One region of the Alteromonas sp. KUL150 genome, then DNA from elsewhere that is predicted to be linked to it. Evidence: predicted binding sites of a transcription regulator. Region 1 holds the regulator's gene; each other region holds the start of a gene.
What was found. The regulator ArgR, encoded in region 1, controls arginine synthesis, uptake and breakdown. The targets are predictions, from matches to a motif close to ANTGAATANNTATTCANT.
Positions count from the first base shown of each region.

Region 2: gltB (glutamate synthase large subunit) is a predicted target of ArgR. The motif match lies at 2,016-2,033, and genes of this name have one in related genera.
Region 3: GVO62_RS12135 (OadG family protein) is a predicted target of ArgR. The motif match lies at 5,243-5,260, and genes of this name have one in related genera.

Region 1 covers NZ_BLIJ01000077.1:34,507-41,995, forward strand. Annotated here, with positions in the region: gene GVO62_RS18135 (TonB-dependent receptor) at 1-3,089, shown strand, start outside; gene GVO62_RS18140 (type 1 glutamine amidotransferase domain-containing protein) at 3,283-3,966, shown strand; gene argR (transcriptional regulator ArgR) at 4,101-4,565, opposite strand; gene mdh (malate dehydrogenase) at 4,803-5,741, shown strand; gene GVO62_RS18155 (hypothetical protein) at 6,290-6,460, opposite strand; partial or broken gene GVO62_RS18160 (peroxidase family protein) at 7,024-7,489, shown strand, end outside.
Region 2 covers NZ_BLIJ01000018.1:69,650-77,138, reverse strand. Annotated here, with positions in the region: gene arcB (aerobic respiration two-component sensor histidine kinase ArcB) at 1-461, opposite strand, end outside; gene GVO62_RS03765 (N-acetylmuramoyl-L-alanine amidase) at 576-1,523, opposite strand; gene gltB (glutamate synthase large subunit) at 2,200-6,666, shown strand; gene GVO62_RS03755 (FAD-dependent oxidoreductase) at 6,680-7,489, shown strand, end outside.
Region 3 covers NZ_BLIJ01000050.1:121,898-129,386, reverse strand. Annotated here, with positions in the region: gene GVO62_RS12160 (ABC transporter permease subunit) at 1-2, shown strand, start outside; gene GVO62_RS12155 (peptide ABC transporter ATP-binding protein) at 4-999, shown strand; gene GVO62_RS12150 (ATP-binding cassette domain-containing protein) at 999-1,802, shown strand; gene GVO62_RS12145 (sodium ion-translocating decarboxylase subunit beta) at 1,888-3,018, opposite strand; gene oadA (sodium-extruding oxaloacetate decarboxylase subunit alpha) at 3,022-4,842, opposite strand; gene GVO62_RS12135 (OadG family protein) at 4,861-5,127, opposite strand; gene GVO62_RS12130 (acyl-CoA thioesterase) at 5,343-5,819, opposite strand; tRNA gene GVO62_RS12125 (tRNA-Arg) at 5,961-6,037, opposite strand; tRNA gene GVO62_RS12120 (tRNA-Arg) at 6,092-6,168, opposite strand; tRNA gene GVO62_RS12115 (tRNA-Ser) at 6,210-6,300, opposite strand; gene csrA (carbon storage regulator CsrA) at 6,770-6,961, opposite strand; gene alaS (alanine--tRNA ligase) at 7,095-7,489, opposite strand, start outside.

The DNA of each region.
Region 1 (7,489 bases):
CGTCATCTGCAATGGAAGGCCGCATCCTTACCCCTACAGGTGCACCTGCTGCGGGAACATCTGTTACAGTTATTCACGAACCTACTGGTACAGCCCGTGAAGTAACTGTGGGTGCTAACGGTACGTTTAACCTTCGCGGTCTTCGCGTTGGTGGACCTTACAGAATTGTTGTTGATTCTGACGAGTACCAAGACACCACAATCGACAGCGTATTCCTAGAGCTAGGTAACCCATTTGGCGTTAACCTTACTCTAGAAGATGCAAGTGATATCGAAGTTATCTCTGTTAGCGGCAGTTCACTAGCTGCAACAGCGTTTGGTGCGACGGGGCCACAGACGGTATTTAATCTTGAAGCACTAGAAAATACTCCTGCTATTAACCGTAGCATCGGCGATATCGTTCGTGTTGACCCTCGAGTTTTCGTTGATGAAAGCTTCAACGACTCAATTAGTTGTGGTGGTGCGAGCCCGCGTAACAACAGCTTGACCCTAGATGGTATTCGTATGAATGACAACTTTGGTCTAAACAGCAATGGCTTCCCAACTGAGCGTATGCCTTTCTCTTACGATGCAATTCAACAAGTAGCGGTTGAGCTTGCTCCTTTCGACGTAGAATACGGCGGCTTCACTGCGTGTAATATCAACGCAGTAACCAAATCAGGTACAAACGAAGTTCACGGTGGTGTTTTCTATGACTTTACGTCTGACTCTTACCGTGGCGACGAAGTTGACAGCGTAGAGCGTGACAACGGTAACTACACTGAAAAACGTTACGGGTTCAACGTTGGTCTTCCACTAATTAAAGATAGCCTTTTCCTTTTTGCTGCATATGAGAAGCTTGAAGGCGTTCAGTTATATGATTACAACGCGCTAGGTAGCCGTGTAACTCAAGACGACATCAACCAAGTTACTCAAATTGCGCAAAACGTTTACGGCTACGATGTTGGTGGCACACCAGGTTCTGCACCAGTTGAAGATGAAAAGATTCTAATCAAATTAGACTGGAACATTAATGCTGATCACCGTGCTTCATTGGTATACAACTGGAACGACGGTTTCAGCGTAAGTCAGTCTGATGGTGGTTCAACTAACCTTTCTCTTAGCAACCACTTCTACGAGCGTGGCGCTGAGCTAACTACGATTGTTGGTTCACTATACTCAAACTGGACTGACGATTTTACGACAGAACTTCGTATCGGTCACACTGACCTAGATAATCGTCAGCAGTCACTAGACGCGGCTTCTGGTTTTGCTGAAGCGCAAATTGAAACAGACGGCGGCGGTCGTATCTATATCGGTCCTGATGATTCTCGTCAGTCTAACGACCTTAACTATGAAGTATTCAACTTCAAGCTTGCTGGTACTTATTTCTGGGGTGACCACGAAGTTACAGCTGGTGTTGAATATGAAGAAACTGACGTATTTAACTTGTTCATGCAGCACACGGTAGGTGAATACCGTTTCAGAAGTATTGAAGACTTTGAAGCTGGCTTGGTTGACCGTATTTACTACAACAACTCAGCGGGTACAAACAACCCAGCTGACGCTGGCGCGTCTTTTGCGTTCGATATTACTACGTTCTATGTTCAAGACGAGTTTTATCTAACCGACGACCTAAAAATTATGGCAGGTCTTCGTTATGATACTTACGGCTCAGACGACACGCCTCGCCTGAATGAAAACTTCACTGAACGCTATGGCTTTGCCAATACGGCTAACGTAGACGGTATCGACCTTCTTCAACCACGCTTTGGCTTTACTTATACAGTTAATGAAAGCTTAGAGCTACGCGGTGGTTTGGGTCTTTACTCTGGTGGTAACCCGAACGTTTGGATTTCGAATGCTTACTCAAACGACGGTGTGACGAACATCGGTACGCGTGAAAGACAAATTGATGGTTTCGTAAGCGGTACTACTTCATTGTTTGACTTAGCGCTAACGGGCCAAGGTCGTCCAATCTTCGACGTACCACAAGATCTATTTGACGAAGTGGCGAACACTAGTCTTACAGATGGTGACGGAAACACGAATGCAACTGACCCAGACTTTGAAATTCCGTCTGAGTGGAAGTACGCGTTAGGCTTCACCTACGTGACTGAGAACGACTACCTAATCAATGCCGATATGATCTATACCGATCGCCAAGACTCAGCGATTGTTAGAGACGCAAACATCGTTTACTCAGGTCAAAACCGTTTTGATGGTCGTCCAATTTACGAGCGCATTGACGCAGACCGTAACGAGACGTCTGACTTTATTCTTGGTAACGTGGATTCAAGTGACGACGGTAGCTCGCTTGTACTTTCAATCGGCGTAAGCAAAGAATGGGATAATGGTTTCGACATGGCTGCATCATATGCTTATGTTGACGCTGAAGATGCTAACCCGATGACAAGTGCAGTTGCGTTCTCGAACTACGCTAACTTTGCAACTAGCGATCCTAACAATCCATCTGCAGCAACGTCTGACTACGCTGTTGGCAACCGTTTCAATTTCTCACTAGGCTATACAGCTGAGTTCTTTGACGGTTATGCAACGCGTTTCAACTTGTTTGCAACGGCTAACGAAGGTAAGCCTTTCTCTTACGTTCACAGCAACAACTCAGCGTTCCCTTGGGATGGTGTGTTTGCTCGTCAGCTTATTTACATTCCTGAAGTAAACGACCCGAACGTAGTGTTTGTTGATCAGACAAACCGTGATGGTGATGTACTTCAAACAGCTGAAGTTGCTGAAGCTGCATTCAATCGTTGGGTTGAAGATAATGGCTTCGAACGCGGCGAGATCCTTGAGCGTAACAGTGAAACTGCTGACTGGTGGTTTAAAGCTGACCTACGTGTATCTCAAGAGCTTCCTGGCTTCTATGAAGGTCACACAGCAAGCGCGTTCTTCGTAATCGAAAACTTGACTAACTTAATCAACGACCAGTGGGGCGACTTCCGTCAGGGTAGCTTCGGTGGTGATCAAGTGTTAGAAGCAAACTTCAATGACGCAGGTCAATACGAGTACAGTGCATTCTCAAGACCAGAGCAGAGCGTATCTCGCGGTCCATCACTTTGGGAAATCCGCGTAGGTGTTAACTACCGCTTCTAAGAAGTAGTAAACACTAACTACAAGTTGTAGTGTTAGGTGCCACTCTCCTTAACAGGAAGTGGCACTTTTTTATGCCTGCGATTTATCTCACTCATTTGCTACTAATCGATCCTTCTCTTCTTTTATGATCTAAGACCCTTCACCACACGAATTAATTGGCGTTACATTTTTTAAATGCTCGCAAGGAGGGCTTATGTCAAAACGTATGTTAATGGTAATGACGTCTCACGAAATTATGGGCGACACGGGTGAGAAAACAGGTATGTGGCTAGAGGAGTTCGCCGCACCTTATTACGCATTTAAAGACCAAGGTTATACAATTACATTGGCCTCGCCGATGGGAGGGCAGGTTCCGATTGATCCTAACAGTCTATCTGACGATGCCATGACAGATGATGCAATTCGATACACGAAAGATGAGTTAGCGCGTAGTGCAATCGCTTCGACTATTCCGCTTGAAGATGTTCGTGCTGAAGAATTCGACGCGGTATTTTATCCTGGCGGTCATGGACCATTGTGGGACCTCTCAGATAACGCGCACTCCATCAAATTGATTGAAGAGACTATCGCTGCTAATAAACCCGTCGGGGCAGTTTGTCACGCTCCAATCGTGCTGAAGGATGTAAAAACTCCTGATGGCAAGTATTTAGTAGACGGCAAAGCGGTAACCGGTTTTTCAAATAGCGAAGAAGCTGCAATGGAACTCACTGATGTAGTGCCTTACCTAGTTGAAGATGAGTTAGTCAAGAAAGGCGGAAATTATGAAAGTGCAGATGATTTTGCTGTGAAGGTTTGTACTGATGGTCTATTGGTTACCGGTCAAAATCCGCCATCGTCACGCCCAGCAGCAGACGCGCTCATTAAGCTTCTGTCCTAATTAACGTGCTAATACTAAAAATGAAGAAACCGCCTTATTACGGCGGTTTCTTTGTTTTGCGAAGCCATAATTTCGTTCAAAGCGCTCTTTAGTCAATGGCACTTTTACTTATATTGATAGACAGAAGCATTTTTTTAAACGTTCTCAAACAGGTCTTCAACCCGCTGTCTTAGCTCTTCTATTTTAGATACATCTGCGGGGGCAATAAATATTGTATCATCGCCGGCAATGGTACCTAACACACCGTCTTTTTTGCTCAAAGAATCTAGCAAGCGCGCGATAAGCTGAGCAGCACCTGGACTCGTTCTGATAATCACCATCACATTGTTGTGCACAATGTCTAATACGAGCTGTTTTAACGGGCTTTTAGCCGTTGGCATACCAAGCTCAGGGGGAAGGCAATAAACCATGTCACCACGGGCGTTACGCGTTCTTACCGCACCAAACTTGCTCAGCATTCTTGATATTTTTGACTGGCTGATATTGTCAAAGCTTTGCGACTTCAAAGCATCCACAATTTCGCCTTGTGAACCGTAACTTTCCGCTTTGAGAATCTCTTTAAAAGCCTTGATGAGTTGCTCTTGTTTTGCGTTTGCCATTAGCGCTCTTTTCTTTTCTGAGGGTTATCGTTAGGAATTATATTTAGTATGCGTATATTGTGCCGCACAGGTGGACTTTGCGCAATTTCTTTGCATAATCATTCATGATAATGAATATCGAATAAAAATCGCCATAAATAACGTTAATAAGACGATCCGGTGATTGAGTTTTCCCCCGCGTTGCATTAGTGTGACGTTCCGTTTAAATACGTGAAGTAATCCCATAGGAGAAATGGTATGAAAGTAGCCGTGTTAGGTGCTGCCGGTGGTATTGGTCAGGCGCTGTCTTTGTTGTTGAAAACACAATTGCCAGCAGGTTCAGATTTAGCGCTTTACGACGTTGCGCCAGTAGTTCCTGGTGTTGCCGTTGATTTGAGCCACATCCCAACTGCGGTAAAAGTAACCGGTCACGGTAAAGATGACCTTGCTGGTGCACTTACTGGAGCAGACGTTGTTCTTATTCCAGCAGGTATGCCTCGTAAGCCAGGTATGGATCGTTCTGATCTGTTCAACATCAACGCCGGCATTGTTAAAAACCTAATTGAAGGTGTAGCTGATAACTGCCCGAACGCGTGTGTTGGTATCATCACTAACCCAGTGAACACTACTGTAGCTATTGCAGCTGAAACGCTAAAAGCAAAAGGCGTTTACGACAAGAACAAGCTTTTCGGTGTAACTACGCTTGACGTTATCCGTGCTGAAACTTTCGTTGCTGAACTTAAAGGTGTAGACGTATCTTCAGTGCACGTACCGGTAATCGGTGGTCACTCTGGTACAACTATCCTTCCTCTACTTTCACAAGTTGAAGGCGTTGAGTTTACTGACGAAGAAGTGTCTAGCCTAACTACTCGTATCCAGAATGCGGGTACTGAAGTTGTTGAAGCAAAAGCGGGCGGTGGCTCTGCAACCCTATCTATGGGTCAAGCAGCAGCGCGCTTCTGTTTATCTCTAGTTGCAGCAATGCAAGGTGAGAACGTGGTTGAGTACACTTACGTACAAACTGACGACAGCGACGACGCAGCATTCTTCGCACACCCAGTTCGCCTAGGTGCAAACGGTGTTGAAGAAATCTTGCCATACGGCGAGCTAAGCGCATTTGAAGAAAAAGCGAAAAACGACATGCTTGAAGGCCTACGCGGCGACATCAAGCTAGGCGTTGACTTCGTAAACGGCTAATCGGTGAGTGTCATTGGCGGGCCTTTGAACGTAGGCACGCCGTGAATACTTCCCTGTAGGCTTCGCCACCGCTTCCCTGCGGTGGAGAGCCTACTTATCAAAGCCCCGCCACCTCCAAACACCTCAATAGCCTAATCACTGAAGTTTTTTTAGAAAAGAGCAGTCTGTTACGACCTTACTTATCGAGCTTTTTTTGTTGCATCTTTGTAGACATTGCGACGGCGTTTGTGGTGCAAGTTTACTTATCAAAACTTCTCTCAGCCCCAAATCTCATTTTTCTATATTTATAGATTTATTACCCACAGATAGGGGGGCTTCGTTAAAATCCAAACGTTGAATAATTCCATGCTGAAGAATGACTATGTAACCCAGCGTTAGTACGGTAAATGTGTAAAAAAAAGAATCGCTATCTTTAAAGTAGGAGGCGATGAACGTTGTAAAGATCAAAACTAGGTAAGTGAAATCAGCCAATTTTTTATGTTTCATGGTGTTTTACCCTCATTAGGTGGAGATTAAAAGCTCGCCCAAAGGTGAGCTTTTATCACTTCTTACTCGCCGAAATAGCCAATGAACATCATTGCTCCGCCGACAGCGAGTCCGAATATACCTGTAGCTGGACCTCCGGCAATCCCAAGGCCTATTACTGCCATGCCTCCAGAGGTCCAGTCACTCATTGCTCCAGACACTTGTGTTACTTCTTCTACATTTAACTCTTGCATAAGTCATCCTTAATCTATTAATAAAATCCCCAAGAATTGGGACCTTTAAAGTGTATTAAGGTCGAAGCGACTTTTTAACTGTACGGATGATCTGTTTGTAACCTCTTGTGGGAAACCATGATTAATAAGGTCATATTATGTTGGCAATTTCGAATGGAACTGTGTTTAGGTTAGTTCAGAGATGGGTATTTCGTTACATCAAAAAGCCTGATTTCACCTGAATCTGCAGTAATACCTTTAACTGTAGTATAAGCATAACCCTTCAATATTCTGTGGCTGTCAGCCATGAGAAAAAGATTAGCGGCTTACCTGTATTAGTTCTAATGGGCAAGTGCCAATATGATGAGATAATGTTTTTGTAATGTGGGAAAGACCAAAATTTTGGCTATCCTTGAATAACGCTTTTTTGATGTCGAAGGTGGTGTCACAGCGTAACCCCATAGGTCAATCCTATAACCTAACTAACGTGTGAGTTGTATAACGCAAACGAACAGGCAAAGAGGATGTAATATGAGCGATGCAAAGTTAGGTGATGTGAATGATTCGACAAAAAATGCCCGGTCATGCATGGTGGTTTAACAGCCACGGGGACAACAGTAATGGACTGATGGGCTGAAGCCTTAAACTTAGACATTCTGCATCAGCACGATACGAAGACAACCCCAATGGAAGAGGACTTAGATTACCGTGAAGAGGTTAAAAAACTAGACTTTCAAGCCCTTAAAAAAGATCTCACCGACTTAATGACAGATTCACAGCCTTGGTGGCCAGCAGATTGGGGGCACTATGGCGGTCTTATGATTCGTATGTCGTGGCATGCTGCAGGCTCGTACCGAATTGCAGATGGGCCTTATTTACGTAAACCCTGAAGGCGTTAACGGTAAACCAGATCCACTTAAAACGGCAGCCCTCGTACGTGAAACCTTTGCGCGTATGGCAATGAACGACGAAGAAACCGTTGCGTTAGCAGCCGGTGGCCACACGGTCGCTAAATGTCACGGTAACGGAAGCGCAGAAGCGTTAGGCCCA
Region 2 (7,489 bases), on a different contig from region 1:
CGTGCCTGGGCTTCTTGTTCTGACTTATCTTGAATTTCTCTTTCAAGGTCTTTAAAAAGAGCTTCACGTTCTTCTTGTGCTTGTTTTCGCTGCTCTATCTCATGGTTCAATTGCCTGATATTGCTCTGAAGCTCTCGATTCAGGAACACATCTTCTTCTCGCAAACTTTCTAACTGGCTTACTACTTCTTTTAAATTAGTTCGTGAGTTTTCTAATTGCTTAATTAGCTCACTGAAGAAATACAATACCCATGGCGCTGAAAGCATCGTAAGGACTACGGCGCTAATAAAATCATCAGGCTGGACCTGACTCCCCATACTTACGCGAATTACGTATGAACCGCCAAGCGTGAATACAAGGGAAAGCACAACGAATAGTATGCTGAGCTTTAGTGTGCCAAATCGCTGCACAAATTGAGCAAAGCGAATTGCCCAAGAATCGTTTGGTGAATCTGAATGCATGTACGTCAAATTGAAACTTATTTTGCCTTTATCCTATCAGGCTTTCACCACTTCGGGAATGCGTTATACCAATCCGCATAGATAATTTTCTATCTACATGCACAAGGTCAATGACTATCCTTCAAACGGTAATCTCTCGGAGATTTCATTAATGTATTGCGTGTTCACCCATCCTATTTTTGTAAATGAAACTTTAGCCCACTCCCCCTGCGTTTCTAATATCTTCAGCACTTCGCCTTTTTGCAACGTGTTATCAACCAATGAAAATGACGCGCTTGGCCCTTTGCGCACATTTAACGTGTTTGCGCTTACGCTAGCCACGCGACCTTTTATGTTATGTACAGTATTTTCAGATCTCTCATGGGTTTCTTGACGCAAAGCGATCTCATTGTTTAGGCCATCTTTATATGAGTGCGACTCCTGCTTATATGCACCTAACATCAACAATTTTCGTAATGCTTCCATGGGAAAGGCCGGGCCGGGATCAACCTTTCGAGAAGGCGCAATTTCTTCATGTCCAATCAATGTAGAAATTGGATAGTGAGCACAAAGCAAACGACAAAGGCTTGCTGTTGTGGCAATTTGAATATCCGTATATTTATGCCAATAGCCCATAACGGATTGATTAGGGTGAAGTGCTTCTATCGTTTCGCTCTTTTCGTAACGCCTGCCAAACCAGCTTTCAAAGAGACCGTCGTCTCTCGGCTCTAGCTGACCCGCGTTATCTAGCTCGATGCCTATTGAGTAGCGGTTTAAGTCAGTTCTTCCAGCATAAGCGCTTACACCAGCATGCCATGCTATTTGATTGGTCGGCAGCAATTGCACAATGTCACCGTTTCGGCCAATGACGAAATGGGCGGAAACGCCACTATCTGCACTAGTGAGGACATCGACTGACGATTGCAAACTGCTTCCCGCGGTAAAGTGAATGACAATGGTATCAGGAGCGTTAGACTCAAATGGTCCAGAAGTATTTGGCGACGATTTAAAGCTCACGTTCTCGCCTACCAATCTGTGTTCAGCGAGCCTCAGTGAAGTTTTAGGCAGTGTGGACAGGGGCATTATCTCATCTTCCTTAATAGTTGCGTCTATCGCTACGACAGTGAATTTTTATTCTTCAATTTTTACCGAAACGCTCGCTTGCCGGCCAATTCAGAGTGTAATGTCGAAGTACCTATTATTGCATTAACACCATATCCAACTTTACACCAGGTTATTTTTTAACCAACATAGCAAACCTCTTATGTAACCGGAACTAAAACTTTACAATTTAATAAAAATACAGCCCAACCCATCATTGACAACATAAAATGACAACTAAAAAGCATATTTATTCACGATGATTATACAAACGAAAACTATTATCGTTTAGACGGTGCCATTTAATTGAATTTCTAGGCTTATAACAATTTTGTTACAAACCTAAAATAAATAATGCAAATTATTGAAATTAAACAATTAATTTATATTTATACTAAAAGCTAAGAAGCCGAGCAATTTTAGCGTTTGATTTTAGTTTTCAATGTGGGTATTTTGTACGGCCCGCATCGCAATAATGCATAAAAATGCGGAAACGACTGGTAATCCTCTAATAATAAATAACGACAAGAAAGGCGCGCACTGTAAGCAATAACGCTAGCAGGCTAAAAGACGTCTAATAATGTTGTGATACGCAAACCTAGGCGCATCTACACGCAACGCATACCTTGCCCAGTCAAAAGGTTGAAGGAGTTAAGAGATGAGTTTATATAATCCCAATGATTCCCGGGACAACTGTGGGTTTGGCTTAATCGCTCACACTCATGGGGAAGCCAGTCATGAATTGGTAACAACTGCTATACACGGCCTTGACCGTATGCAGCATCGCGGCGGTATCGCCGCCGACGGGAAAACCGGTGACGGCTGTGGTTTATTACTACAGAAACCGGATGCGTTCTTCCATGCAATCGCCGAAGAAAATGGCTGGAAACTCAGCAAAAAATACGGCGTGGGCATGATTTTCTTAAGTCAGGACCCAGTGCTTGCGCAAGCCGCGCGTGAAGTACTTAATGAAGAACTAGAAAAAGAAACATTATCAGTAGTGGGTTGGCGCGAAGTGCCTGTCGACCGCTCAGTACTGGGTGAATTAGCGCTAACGGGCGTTCCGCAAATCGAACAGGTGTTCGTTAACGCACCTGCAGGCTGGAGAAAACGCGACCTAGAACGTCGTTTGTATATGATCCGCCGCCGAGCAGAAAAGCGTCTTGAACAAGATCCCGATTTTTATGTGGCTTGTCTTTCAGGCCTTGTAACAATCTACAAAGGCTTGGTAATGCCGAAAGACTTGCCTGCCTTTTATCACGATCTTGCCGACGAGCGTATGCAAAGCGCAATCTGCGTATTCCACCAGCGCTTCTCAACAAACACATTACCACGCTGGCCGCTAGCTCAGCCTTTCCGTTTCCTTGCGCATAATGGTGAAATTAACACTATTAAAGGTAACCGCGACTGGGCAATGGCACGTGCTGCTAAATTCTCAACGCCACTTATTCCAGACCTTAAAGATGCAGCACCTTTTGTTAATACTGAAGGTTCAGACTCATCATCGCTGGATAACATGCTGGAGCTATTCTTAGCCGGCGGTATGGATTTATTCCGTGCTATGCGGTTACTTGTTCCACCCGCCTATCAAAACAACAAGACCATGGACGATGATCTTCGTGCATTTTACGAGTTCAACTCTATGCACATGGAACCATGGGACGGCCCAGCGGGTATCGTTTTAACTAACGGTCGCCACGTTGCCTGTAACCTTGATAGAAATGGTCTACGTCCTGCTCGTTACGTTATTACTAAGAACGGTTTCATTACCCTTGCCTCTGAAGTAGGTATTTGGGATTACGAGCAGGCCGACGTTATCGAAAAAGGTCGAGTTGGCCCAGGTGAAATGCTTGCTGTAGATACCTACACGGGCAAAATCTGGCGTTCTACCGAAATTGATGACGACCTCAAGGCTCGCCATCCTTATAAAGAGTGGTTAGATAAACACATTCGCCGACTTACACCTATCGAGGAGCTTGATGCCTCTCTTATTGGTAAGCGTGTATTTAATGATGACGCTATGGCGGTGTATCACAAGCTGCACGCCTATAGCTACGAAGAAATTCAGCAGGTTGTGAAAGTGCTAGCGAAAGACGGTCAAGAAGCCGTTGGCTCAATGGGTGACGACACGCCAATGGCGGTTATGTCATCGCGTCAGCGCACAATCTATGACTATTTCCGTCAACAGTTTGCACAGGTTACTAACCCGCCTATCGATCCGCTACGTGAGAATCACGTAATGTCGCTGGCAACCTGTATTGGACGTGAACAAAACGTATTTAGTGAAACGTCAGGTTACGCTGACCGAGTATTGTTCGACTCGCCAATATTGATGTATACCGACCTTAAACAGCTGCGTGAATTCAACCCAGACAACTACTACTCTGAAGTGGTAGAGCTTCAATATGCACCGCAAGAAGGTTTGAAGAAAGCCATTGAGCGCGTATGTAATGAAGTAGAAATGCTGGTTAAAAACAAACGCGCTGCGTTCGTTATTCTGTCTGACAGAAACATTAAACAAAACCGCTTAGTTATCCCTGCAGCAATGGCAGTGGGTGCCGTTCAGCGCCGTTTGGTAGAAAAGTCACTGCGCTGCGACGCGAACGTTGTTGTTGAAACGGCAAGCGCCCGCGATCCGCATCACTTTGCCGTACTTATCGGCTTGGGTGCAACCGCGGTTTACCCATTCCTTGCATACGAAACTATCGAGCAGCTTTGCGAAAAAGGCGAGCTAGACATTTCTCCTATGCAGGCCACGTTGAACTACCGTAAGGGTATCAATAAAGGCTTGTATAAGATCATGTCTAAGATGGGTATTAGCACTGTAGCTAGCTATCGTAGCTCTAAGCTCTTTGAAGCAGTGGGCGTGAATAACGAAGTGATGAAGCTTTGTTTCAAAGGCGTGACGTCGCGTATTCAAGGTGCAGGCTTCGATGACTTCCATCAAGACCTTATTAACCTCAATCGCATAGCGTGGCTCAAGCGTAAATCAGTAGACCACGGCGGCTTGCTAAAATATGTACATGGCGGCGAATACCACGCCTATAACCCTGACGTAGTTAGCACGCTTCAAAAAGCGGTGGTGTCAGGTAACTACGACGACTATCAGCAATACGCTAAGCTAGTTAACGAGCGTGCACCTGCGCACATTCGCGACTTGCTAGCCATCAACCCTAATTGCGATCCTATTGATATTAGCGAAGTAGAAGCACCGGAAAATCTATTCCCTCGCTTTGATACCGCAGCAATGTCAATTGGTGCATTAAGCCCTGAAGCCCATGAAGCGCTGGCGATTGCCATGAACCGCTTGGGCGGTCAGTCAAACTCGGGGGAAGGTGGTGAACACCCTTCTCGATTTGGTACTGAAAAGAACTCTAAAATTAAGCAGGTTGCATCAGGTCGTTTTGGTGTAACGCCTCATTATTTGGTTAACGCTAACGTTATTCAAATTAAAGTGGCGCAAGGTGCAAAACCCGGTGAAGGTGGTCAGCTTCCTGGCGACAAAGTAAATAAGTACATCGCACAGCTACGTTTCTCTGTGCCGGGTGTAACTCTTATTTCACCGCCTCCACACCACGATATCTATTCAATTGAAGATTTAGCGCAGCTAATTTTCGATTTGAAACAGGTTAATCCAACGGCGCTGATATCAGTTAAGCTAGTATCTGAGCCGGGTGTAGGTACGATCGCAACGGGCGTAGCAAAAGCTTATGCCGACCTTATCACCGTTTCAGGTTACGACGGCGGTACAGGTGCAAGCCCGCTAACATCGGTTAAGTATGCAGGTAGCCCATTTGAATTAGGTTTATCTGAAACTCAGCAAGCACTTATCGAAAATGGACTACGCCACAAGGTTCGCGTTCAAACCGACGGTGGTTTGAAAACCGGTCTTGATGTTGTAAAAGCAGGTATCTTAGGTGCGGAAAGCTTTGGCTTTGGTACAGGCCCAATGGTGGCTTTAGGTTGTAAATACTTGCGTATTTGCCACCTAAACAACTGTGCAACCGGTGTAGCAACGCAGGATCAAAAGCTGCGTGACGACCACTTCATCGGCCTACCAGACATGGTAATGAACTACTTTAAGTTCATTGCTCAGGAAGTACGTGAAATCATGGCGTCGATGGGTATTGCTAAGTTCGACGACCTTGTTGGTCGCACAGAGCTACTTAGGGTGCTAGATGGCATTACTGCTAAACAAAACCGTTTAGATTTGTCTCCATTGCTAGCGCAGCCTAAAGCAGGTGAGCACACGCGTTTATTCTGCTCGCAAACGACTAACGCGCCAATTGATAAAGGCGAGCTGAATGCCCAGATGCTCAAAGACGGTCAGCAAGCTGTGGTTGAGGGCAAGTCGATTACCCTTAAATACCCAATTCGCAACACAGACCGCTCTGTAGGCGCATTGCTGTCGGGTGAAATTGCTAAACATCACGGTAACCACGACTTTGAAGATACACCTATCAAAGTTGAGCTTACTGGCACAGCAGGTCAAAGCTTTGGCGTATGGAACGCTGGCGGCCTGCATATGCACCTTGAAGGCGATGCCAACGATTATGTAGGTAAAGGGATGACCGGCGGTAAGCTGGTTATTCATCCGCCTCGCGACATCTCATACGACGCCCACGACAGCGCCATTATGGGTAACACCTGCCTTTACGGTGCAACCGGCGGTAAGCTGTTTGCTGCTGGCCGTGCCGGTGAGCGCTTTGGCGTTCGTAACTCTGGTGCCATTGCGGTAGTGGAAGGTATTGGGGATAACGGCTGCGAGTACATGACAGGCGGTATTGTGGCTGTTCTTGGTCCGGTTGGTGTTAACTTCGGTGCTGGTATGACAGGTGGTTTTGCCTATCTTATGGATGATGGCGACGATCTTGACAACCGTGTAAATGCCGAACTAGTCGATGTTATGTCAATTGAAGATAAAGCAATTCTTGCTGAGCACTTACGTGGCTTAATTAATCAGCATTACGAAGAAACAGGAAGCGAGCATTCGTTATCGTTGCTTACTGATTTCGCCGCAACGCTGAAACGCTTTAAGCTTATTAAGCCAAAAACCAGTGATGTGAAAAACTTGCTTGGTCACATCAGTCGTTCAAGTGCTGAATTACGCATTCAGGCTCAGTAAGAGGATTTAGTTTATGGCAAAGAACGTATATCAATTTGTCGATGTTGAACGTATCGATCCGCCGAAAAAGCCGATCATGGTACGCAAACATGAGTTCGCGGAAATTTATCAGCCGCTTAGCCAATCTCAAACCGAAGGCCAAGCAGATCGCTGCTTGGACTGCGGTAACCCCTATTGCGAATGGAAGTGTCCCGTGCACAACTACATTCCTCAGTGGTTGAGCTTGGCTAACGAAGGCCGAATTTTAGAAGCCGCAGAGCTTTCGCATAAAACTAACAGCTTGCCAGAGGTCTGTGGTCGCGTTTGCCCACAAGACAGGCTCTGCGAAGGCGCTTGTACGCTGAATGACGATTTTGGTGCGGTCACCATCGGTAGTATTGAAAAGTATATTACTGATACTGCGTTTAAAATGGGTTGGCGCCCAGACATGTCAGACGTGGTATGGACCGACAAAAAAGTGGCTATCGTGGGTGCAGGTCCTGCAGGCCTTGCATGTGCTGATATTCTGGTTCGTAACGGCGTTAAACCTGTCGTTTACGACAAATACGAAGAAATCGGTGGCCTACTTACGTTTGGTATTCCGTCTTTCAAATTAGAGAAAGACGTAATAAAGCTACGCCGCCAAATCTTTACCGAGATGGGTGTTGAGTTCGTACTTAATACCGAAATCGGTAAAGACATCCAGTTCCAAGACTTGCTTGATAAATACGATGCTGTTTTCCTTGGCATGGGTACCTACAAGTCGATGCAAGGCGGCTTTGACAACGAGCACGTTGAAGGTGTTTACGAAGCCCTACCTTTCCTTATCGCTAATACCAATCGC
Region 3 (7,489 bases), on a different contig from region 1:
AATATGCCGATGCTTGATATTAAAAATCTCACGCTAGAAATGCAGAGTAGTGAAGGCACGATTAAAGCCTTAGATAAAGTGAATTTATCTGTAAGTACTGGGGAGATTCGTGCATTAGTCGGTGAATCGGGCTCAGGCAAAAGCCTTATTGTGTCAGCAATTTGTGGTGCCCTTCCCAATCAGTGGCATTTAACCGCCGACAGGATGAGCTGGAATGGTGAGAACCTTTTAGGCATGTCTTCACAACAGCGTCGTGAAGTAATGCGCCGTGAAATCGCGGTAGTATTTCAAAACCCTCAGGCAAGTTTGGACCCCTCAGCCACGCTAGGAGAGCAGCTAGAAGAAAGTATTCCCGATGAGTTTGTGGAGGGCAGTTGGTTTTGGCAAAGAGCTCAGCATCGTAAAAAAATTGCTATTAGCACCGTTCACAAAGTAGGGATTAAACACCACAAACACTACTTAAGTGCTTTCCCGCATCAAATACCCGCGGATATAGGTCAGAAGTTCATGATTGCCATGGCGTTAGTATCTCAGCCTAAATTACTGATTGCCGACGATCCTACCCGCGGTATGGAGCCGACGACCAAAACTCAAATTTTGAAGCTTTTTACTCGCTTGAACCAAACCCGTTCTTTGTCGATATTGTTTGTTAGTCATGACTTGTTAGCCATTGCCAGTATGTCCCACTCAATGACGGTGCTTTATGCGGGTCAAACCGTCGAATCGGGAAAAATGAAACACATTAAAAAGCGCCCGCTTCACCCTTACACTAAAGCGTTACTCGACAGTGCTCCGAGTTTCAGGAAAGACTTACCGCCAAAATCCCTTTTGCCTACGTTGAGCGGCTCTATTCCTACACTTCAGCATTTACCTATTGGCTGTAGATTGGGTCCTCGCTGCCCTCGCGCACAAAGAGCATGCGTTCAAACACCTGCCGTACGAAAGATTCATGATCACAGTTATAGCTGCCACTACCCGTTACACATGGAGAAGCTGTGATGGATATTATGGAGGTAAGAAACCTCACTTTTATTCACAACGAGAAAAAGCGCTGGTTAAAACGCCCAGAAGTGTTTCAACTCGGTCCGGTAAACCTGAGTGTAAAGCGTGGAGAAACAATCGCTATTATCGGTGAAAACCGTTCTGGAAAATCGTTGCTTGCAAAACTTTTGGTTGGCGCCTTACCCGCCGATGCTGGTGAAATTGAAATTAACACACACAAGTATTTAGCGAAGTATCAGTCGAAAGACAACAAGCAAAAACGCACCCACGATATTCGAATGATCTTGCAACATAGCAGTGAATCCATGAACCCCGCTGTGCCTGTAGGAAAGATTTTAGATGAACCGTTGCGACTAAATACTGGGCTGTCTGAAGCCGAACGAAAACCAATCATAGAAGACATGTTGGTGAAAGTGGGTCTACTAAGAGAGCACTACTATTTTTACCGCCACATGCTGTCCGATGGACAACAGCAAAGGGTTGCCCTTGCCAGAGCGATTGTATTAAAACCTAAGGTGCTAGTGGCCGATGAACCCTTTGCTGCGCTTGACCCTTCAATACGCTCTCAAACGGTAAATTTGATTTTGCAGCTACAACAAGAACTCGGTTTAGCTTTCGTATTTATAAGCCATAACCTTGGTATTGTGAGGCATATCGCCGATAAGATCATTGTAATGGAGAACGGTGAAATTGTAGAAGAAGGCAAAACAGAAACTATTTTCAGGTGGCCGCAGCACATTCGCACCAAGAAATTAGTTACGGCTTATCAATCTCTTGTTCCTCAACAAACCCTTCGATAAGCCTAAAGATAGCAGAAAGGGGCTAACGCGCCCCTCTCTATAATTAACGTTTAAATAGTCAGGTCGATCTTAACCAGATTTGTGACTAGCCTACTAGCGCCAATAAGATCCCTGCAGCTACAGCACTCCCCAATACACCCGCGACATTAGGTCCCATTGCATGCATTAACAAGAAGTTGTGGGGATTGGCCTCTAGGCCAACTTTGTTTACCACTCGCGCAGCCATAGGTACCGCAGACACACCCGCAGCACCAATGAGTGGATTGATGCTCCCACCTGAAAGTTTGCTCATTAGCTTGGCCATAAGTACTCCAGCGGCGGTACCAATACCAAATGCGATAGCACCAAGGCCCAGGATACCTAAAGTTTCAACGGTAAGGAATGCTTCGGCTGATAGCTTTGAACCAACCGCCAAACCGAGAAATATCGTAACCGTATTTATAAGTTCGTTCTGAGCAGTTTTGCTAAGCCTATCAACAACACCGCACTCTTTCATTAGGTTACCAAAACAGAACATGCCCACAAGCGGTGTAGCAGCTGGTAGGAACAAGATAGTCATAAACAACACAGCTAAAGGAAAAATGATTTTTTCGCGCTTTGATACTGGTCGAAGCTGCCCCATTTTTATCTCGCGCTCTTCTTTTGTCGTCAGAGCTCTCATAATTGGTGGCTGGATAATAGGCACTAATGCCATATAGGAATAGGCGGCTACGGCAATAGCACCAAGCAAGTCGGGAGCAAGCCTCGAAGCTAAGAAAATCGCCGTAGGCCCATCTGCGCCGCCTATAATAGCAATAGCGCTTGCATCCTTTAACGTAAACTCGAAACCTGGGATCAGGTTTAAAGCGATAGCGCCAAACAAGGTTGCAAAAATCCCAAACTGCGCCGCTGCGCCAAGTAACAACATTTTAGGGTTTGCAATAAGTGCACTGAAATCCGTCATTGCGCCGACACCCATAAAAATGAGTAGCGGAAATACGCCGGTATCAATGCCGATTTTATAGATGTAATGAAGCAAACCACCCGCTTCAGAAAACCCAGCAATCGGAATATTCGTCAACAACGCACCGAAACCGATGGGCAATAAAAGCAATGGCTCGAACTTTTTCACAATGGCTAGGTACAGTAAACCAAAGCCTACGGCCATCATTATTAGCTGGCCCGCTTCAAAATGCGCAAGCGCGGTACTATCCCAAAGTACCATTAACTTATCCATGCATTACCCCAATAAGATTAACGGTTGGCCACTTGTTACAGCATCACCTTCACCTACGACAATGTCGGTAACTGTCCCGGTGTATGCTGAACGAATCTCAGTCTCCATCTTCATGGCTTCGAGGATCATCACCACATCACCTTCTGATACGCTGTCACCGTTTCTTACCAAGATTTTAAACACGTTACCCGCTAATGGCGCATCAATAGACTCTGACGAGGCTGCAGCAGCTGGTGCTGCGCTACTCGCTGGAACTTGGGGCTGCGTATTTCCACCGCTAGCAGGAGTCACACTTGTTAAGGTACCAGAAGGAGCAACTTCGACGCGATACACCTTACCATCTACATTGACATCATAAGTTTCTGACGAGTTAGATGCCTTTACGTTTGACGTGGCTTTAACCGGCTGCGATGGACTAGAGCTTGCTGAGTCTTGTTCACCAGGCGCTGGTTCAAATGCATCTGGATTACCGCGATTTTCAATAAACTTAAGGCCGATTTGGGGAAACAATGCGTAAGTAAGCACATCATCAATTTTATCCTCTGCCAGAGAAAGTTGCTTTTTCTCTGCCAAAGCATCAAGTTCTTTACTAAGCGTATCAAGTTCTGGTGCAATGTTATCAGCAGGACGACACGTTATTGGCTCTGCGCCATCAAGCACACGTTCCTGCAATGCTTTGTTGACCGGAGCAGCCGTAGCACCGTACTCGCCTTTCAGTACGCCAGCCGTTTCTTTTATGATACTTTTGTAGCGCTCGCCAGTAAGCACGTTAAGTACCGACTGTGTGCCCACAATTTGTGATGTTGGAGTGACAAGCGGGATGAACCCCAAATCTTCGCGCACTCTAGGAATTTCCTTAAGTACCTCCTCAAACTTATCCTCAGCGCCTTGCTCTTTAAGCTGACTTTCCATATTGGTTAGCATTCCGCCTGGCACTTGCGCTAAGAGAATTCGCGCATCAACGCCTTTAAGGCTGCCTTCAAACTGGCTATATTTCTTTCTCACCTCTCTGAAATAGCTAGCAATATCCTCAAGCTCAGGTAGCGATATGCCGGTATCGCGCTCAGTGCCCTCTACAATAGACACCATAGTTTCTGTTGCGCTGTGGCCATACGTCATGCTCATTGAAGAGATTGCCGTGTCCAGCATATCAATCCCCGCATCAATCGCTTTTTGGTACGTTGCCGTACTAAGCCCCGTTGTTGCGTGACACTGCATAGCAATAGGCACGCTCACCGTCTCTTTTAAGCCAGTAATCAATGCTTCACATTCATAAGGCTTTAGAAGCCCGGCCATGTCTTTTACGCAAATAGAGTGAACACCTAAATCTTCAAGCTGTTTTGCCATGTCTAACCAAAGCTTAAGGTTATGAACTGGACTGACAGTATAAGAGATAGTGCCCTGAGCATGTGCGCCGCTGTCTATCGTTGCTTTGATCGCTGTTTTTAAATTACGAATGTCGTTCATGGCATCGAAGATCCTGAACACGTCAACGCCGCTTTCGTGGGCTCGTTCGACAAAACGTGTCACTACATCGTCAGCGTAATGGCGATATCCCAGCAGGTTTTGCCCGCGAAGGAGCATTTGTTGTTTAGTGTTAGGCATTGCCGCTTTAAGCTTTCTAATCCGTTCCCAAGGGTCTTCGCCTAGGTAACGAATACATGCATCAAAAGTAGCACCTCCCCATGACTCTACCGACCAAAAGCCAGCTTTATCTAATTTTTCCGCTATGGGAAGCATATCCTCGATACGCATACGCGTAGCAAGAAGCGATTGATGGGCATCACGCAGGACTAGCTCGGTAAGGGCCAGAGGCTTTGACATGGTAACTCCTGATTAGGCTTATTTTTTTGAATTGTGACGATGGGTATGGATGGCTGCGGAAATAGCTGCGATAACATTTCCGTCTATTCCAGGTTGTACCGCTTGATTGTTTCTTTTTACATTAACTGAGGGCTCTTCTATTTCCCCAGGGAACGCTTCGCAAAACCGCGCTATTAAGTGTATACCTACGATAAGAAGCCCGAGAAATGAGAAAACGAACACCATTCCAATGAGCATTAATGAACCCGCTTCAACAAGCAAGCTACTGACGGATCCCGAATTCATATTCAATCCTGTTTGTATATTGGTATTTGAATAAGTATCACGAGGTTTTTTAAAAAACAACAAAACAGCATAAAAAACCAATAAAAACCCTACAGAACGCCACCATATGAAATTTAATGCATTTTTACTTAATAAAATTGCAACAAAGACTCTATAAGCTATCAGTAACTGAATTTAGGTCTCGCCCATCAATCGCTCATTTTGTAAGGCATAATCTAATGAAAGCCTATATTGTCTGAGAAGTCACTATCTAACTGCTTTGCAAAATCTTTTGCGTGCATGGCTACTAACTCGAGCTGCATGTGCCGCTCGTCTTCCGGTATGTAGGCAGGAACGTTGGCCGGTTTACCATCGCAATCTACCGCCATAAAAGTGATAAAACAGCGATTTGCCACCGTCGTTGTGTCTGCGGTCGCATCGCCAGATTTCACCACAACGTAAATATGCATGCTTGATGCGCCTGTATGAACTAAAGACGCTGTAATCTCTATTAGTTGACCAACTTTAATAGGCTTAATGAATCGGATTCCGTTAGCTGAAACCGTAACACAATAGCATTTAGACCATTGAGCTGCACACGCGTAGGCAGCTTGGTCTATCCATTTCATAACGATACCGCCGTGAACGTTCCCACCAAAGTTAACATCTGTAGGTTCTGCTAAAAATCGAAAAGTAGTGGATGGGTGTGACATAAGTTGCCTCGCTGATTACTGCTCAATTAACAGTTAAAGCTTAGCTTACTTTTTAAACAATGCACTTATAGAGGTGTTAACAAAGAAAGATAGTAATAAACAGAAATGAAAAAGCCCACCTTAAAGGTGGGCTTCTCAATATGGCGCGTGTGGAAGGATTCGAACCTCCGACCGCCTGGTTCGTAGCCAGGTACTCTATCCAGCTGAGCTACACACGCGTTAACTTGTATACTTTCGAATTTCACTCCGAAAGGTGACGCTTTTAAATTAAGTGGCGCGTGTGGAAGGATTCGAACCTCCGACCGCCTGGTTCGTAGCCAGGTACTCTATCCAGCTGAGCTACACACGCGCAAAAACTTGTTGTCGACCGTCACTACCAACGAATGATAATGGCGGAGAGGGAGGGATTCGAACCCTCGATACGCGTAATGCGTATGGTTCCTTAGCAGGGAACTGGTTTCAGCCACTCACCCACCTCTCCTTGACTGCGGGGTGCATTTTACGGATTCGTTGGCGTGAGTCAAACCTTTTTTATAAAGAAAGTGTTCGCTCGCTGTCATTTTAAACGATTCGAGCAAAAAACCAGTAATCTGCTCACAATACAAGCAATTAAATAAAATGCCCGTTGCTTTTTCTCGGCTCTTCCTAAAGTCAGATACTAAAAATTATCAATCGCTCTTCAAATTATAGCTGATGATAAACGCTTTATATCTCTTTTTATCTATTATTGCGCAATATTATCCCTTTGCGCTAACAACGAACGTCAGAAGTGAGCGAGCAACGGGCTTTAAGTCTTTATAACTCAACGCCAACAAATTAAACGCGACACACCATCGGCTGCCGCACCAAAAAACACAATGACTATTAGAAAACCATCACCGGAATAAACAGTAAAAAACAAAAAAGGCCAGCGTAATAGCTGACCTTTTCCGATGAAGCGTATAATGCAATTATTCGGCTGAACCCGGCTGACCGCCCTTTTCTGCTTGAATGCGCATGTATATTTCTTCACGGTGCACAGAAACTTCTTTTGGTGCGTTAACACCGATACGTACCTGATTCCCTTTTACGCCAAGAACAGTGACAGTTACATCGTCACCAACCATAAGCGTTTCACCAACTCGACGAGTCAAAATAAGCATTCTCTTGCTCCTGTTCCTTAATACTGAACGTCATCCCTAAGATTTACCAACCCACCAGCACGACCCGATGGGGGCGACGGTGATTCCATGTTTTTGCGTCACTTCAAAAACTCACCGTTATATACGTAAATAATTATAGCTTATCTTGTAACCAAGCGTTAACCGAATCGAGTGCTTGCTGCAAGTTTTCTGGGTTGTCGCCGCCGGCTTGTGCCATATCTGGACGACCGCCACCTTTTCCACCGACCTGAGATGCAACAAAGTTAACCAATTCACCAGCTTTAACCTTATTGATTAGATTCTTCGTAACGCCCGCAATCAAATTAACCTTTGATTCATTCGCTACACCTAATACTACGATCCCCTCGCCAATTCGGTTCTTTATATCGTCCATCATTGAGCGTAGTGACTTAGCTTCAACGCCCTCTAAATTCGCTATAAGAACTTTAACGCCATTTATTTCTACTGCATTACTAAGCATATCAGCACCTTGCTGACTCGCCAGTTTTTGTTTCGCAGAATTGAGCG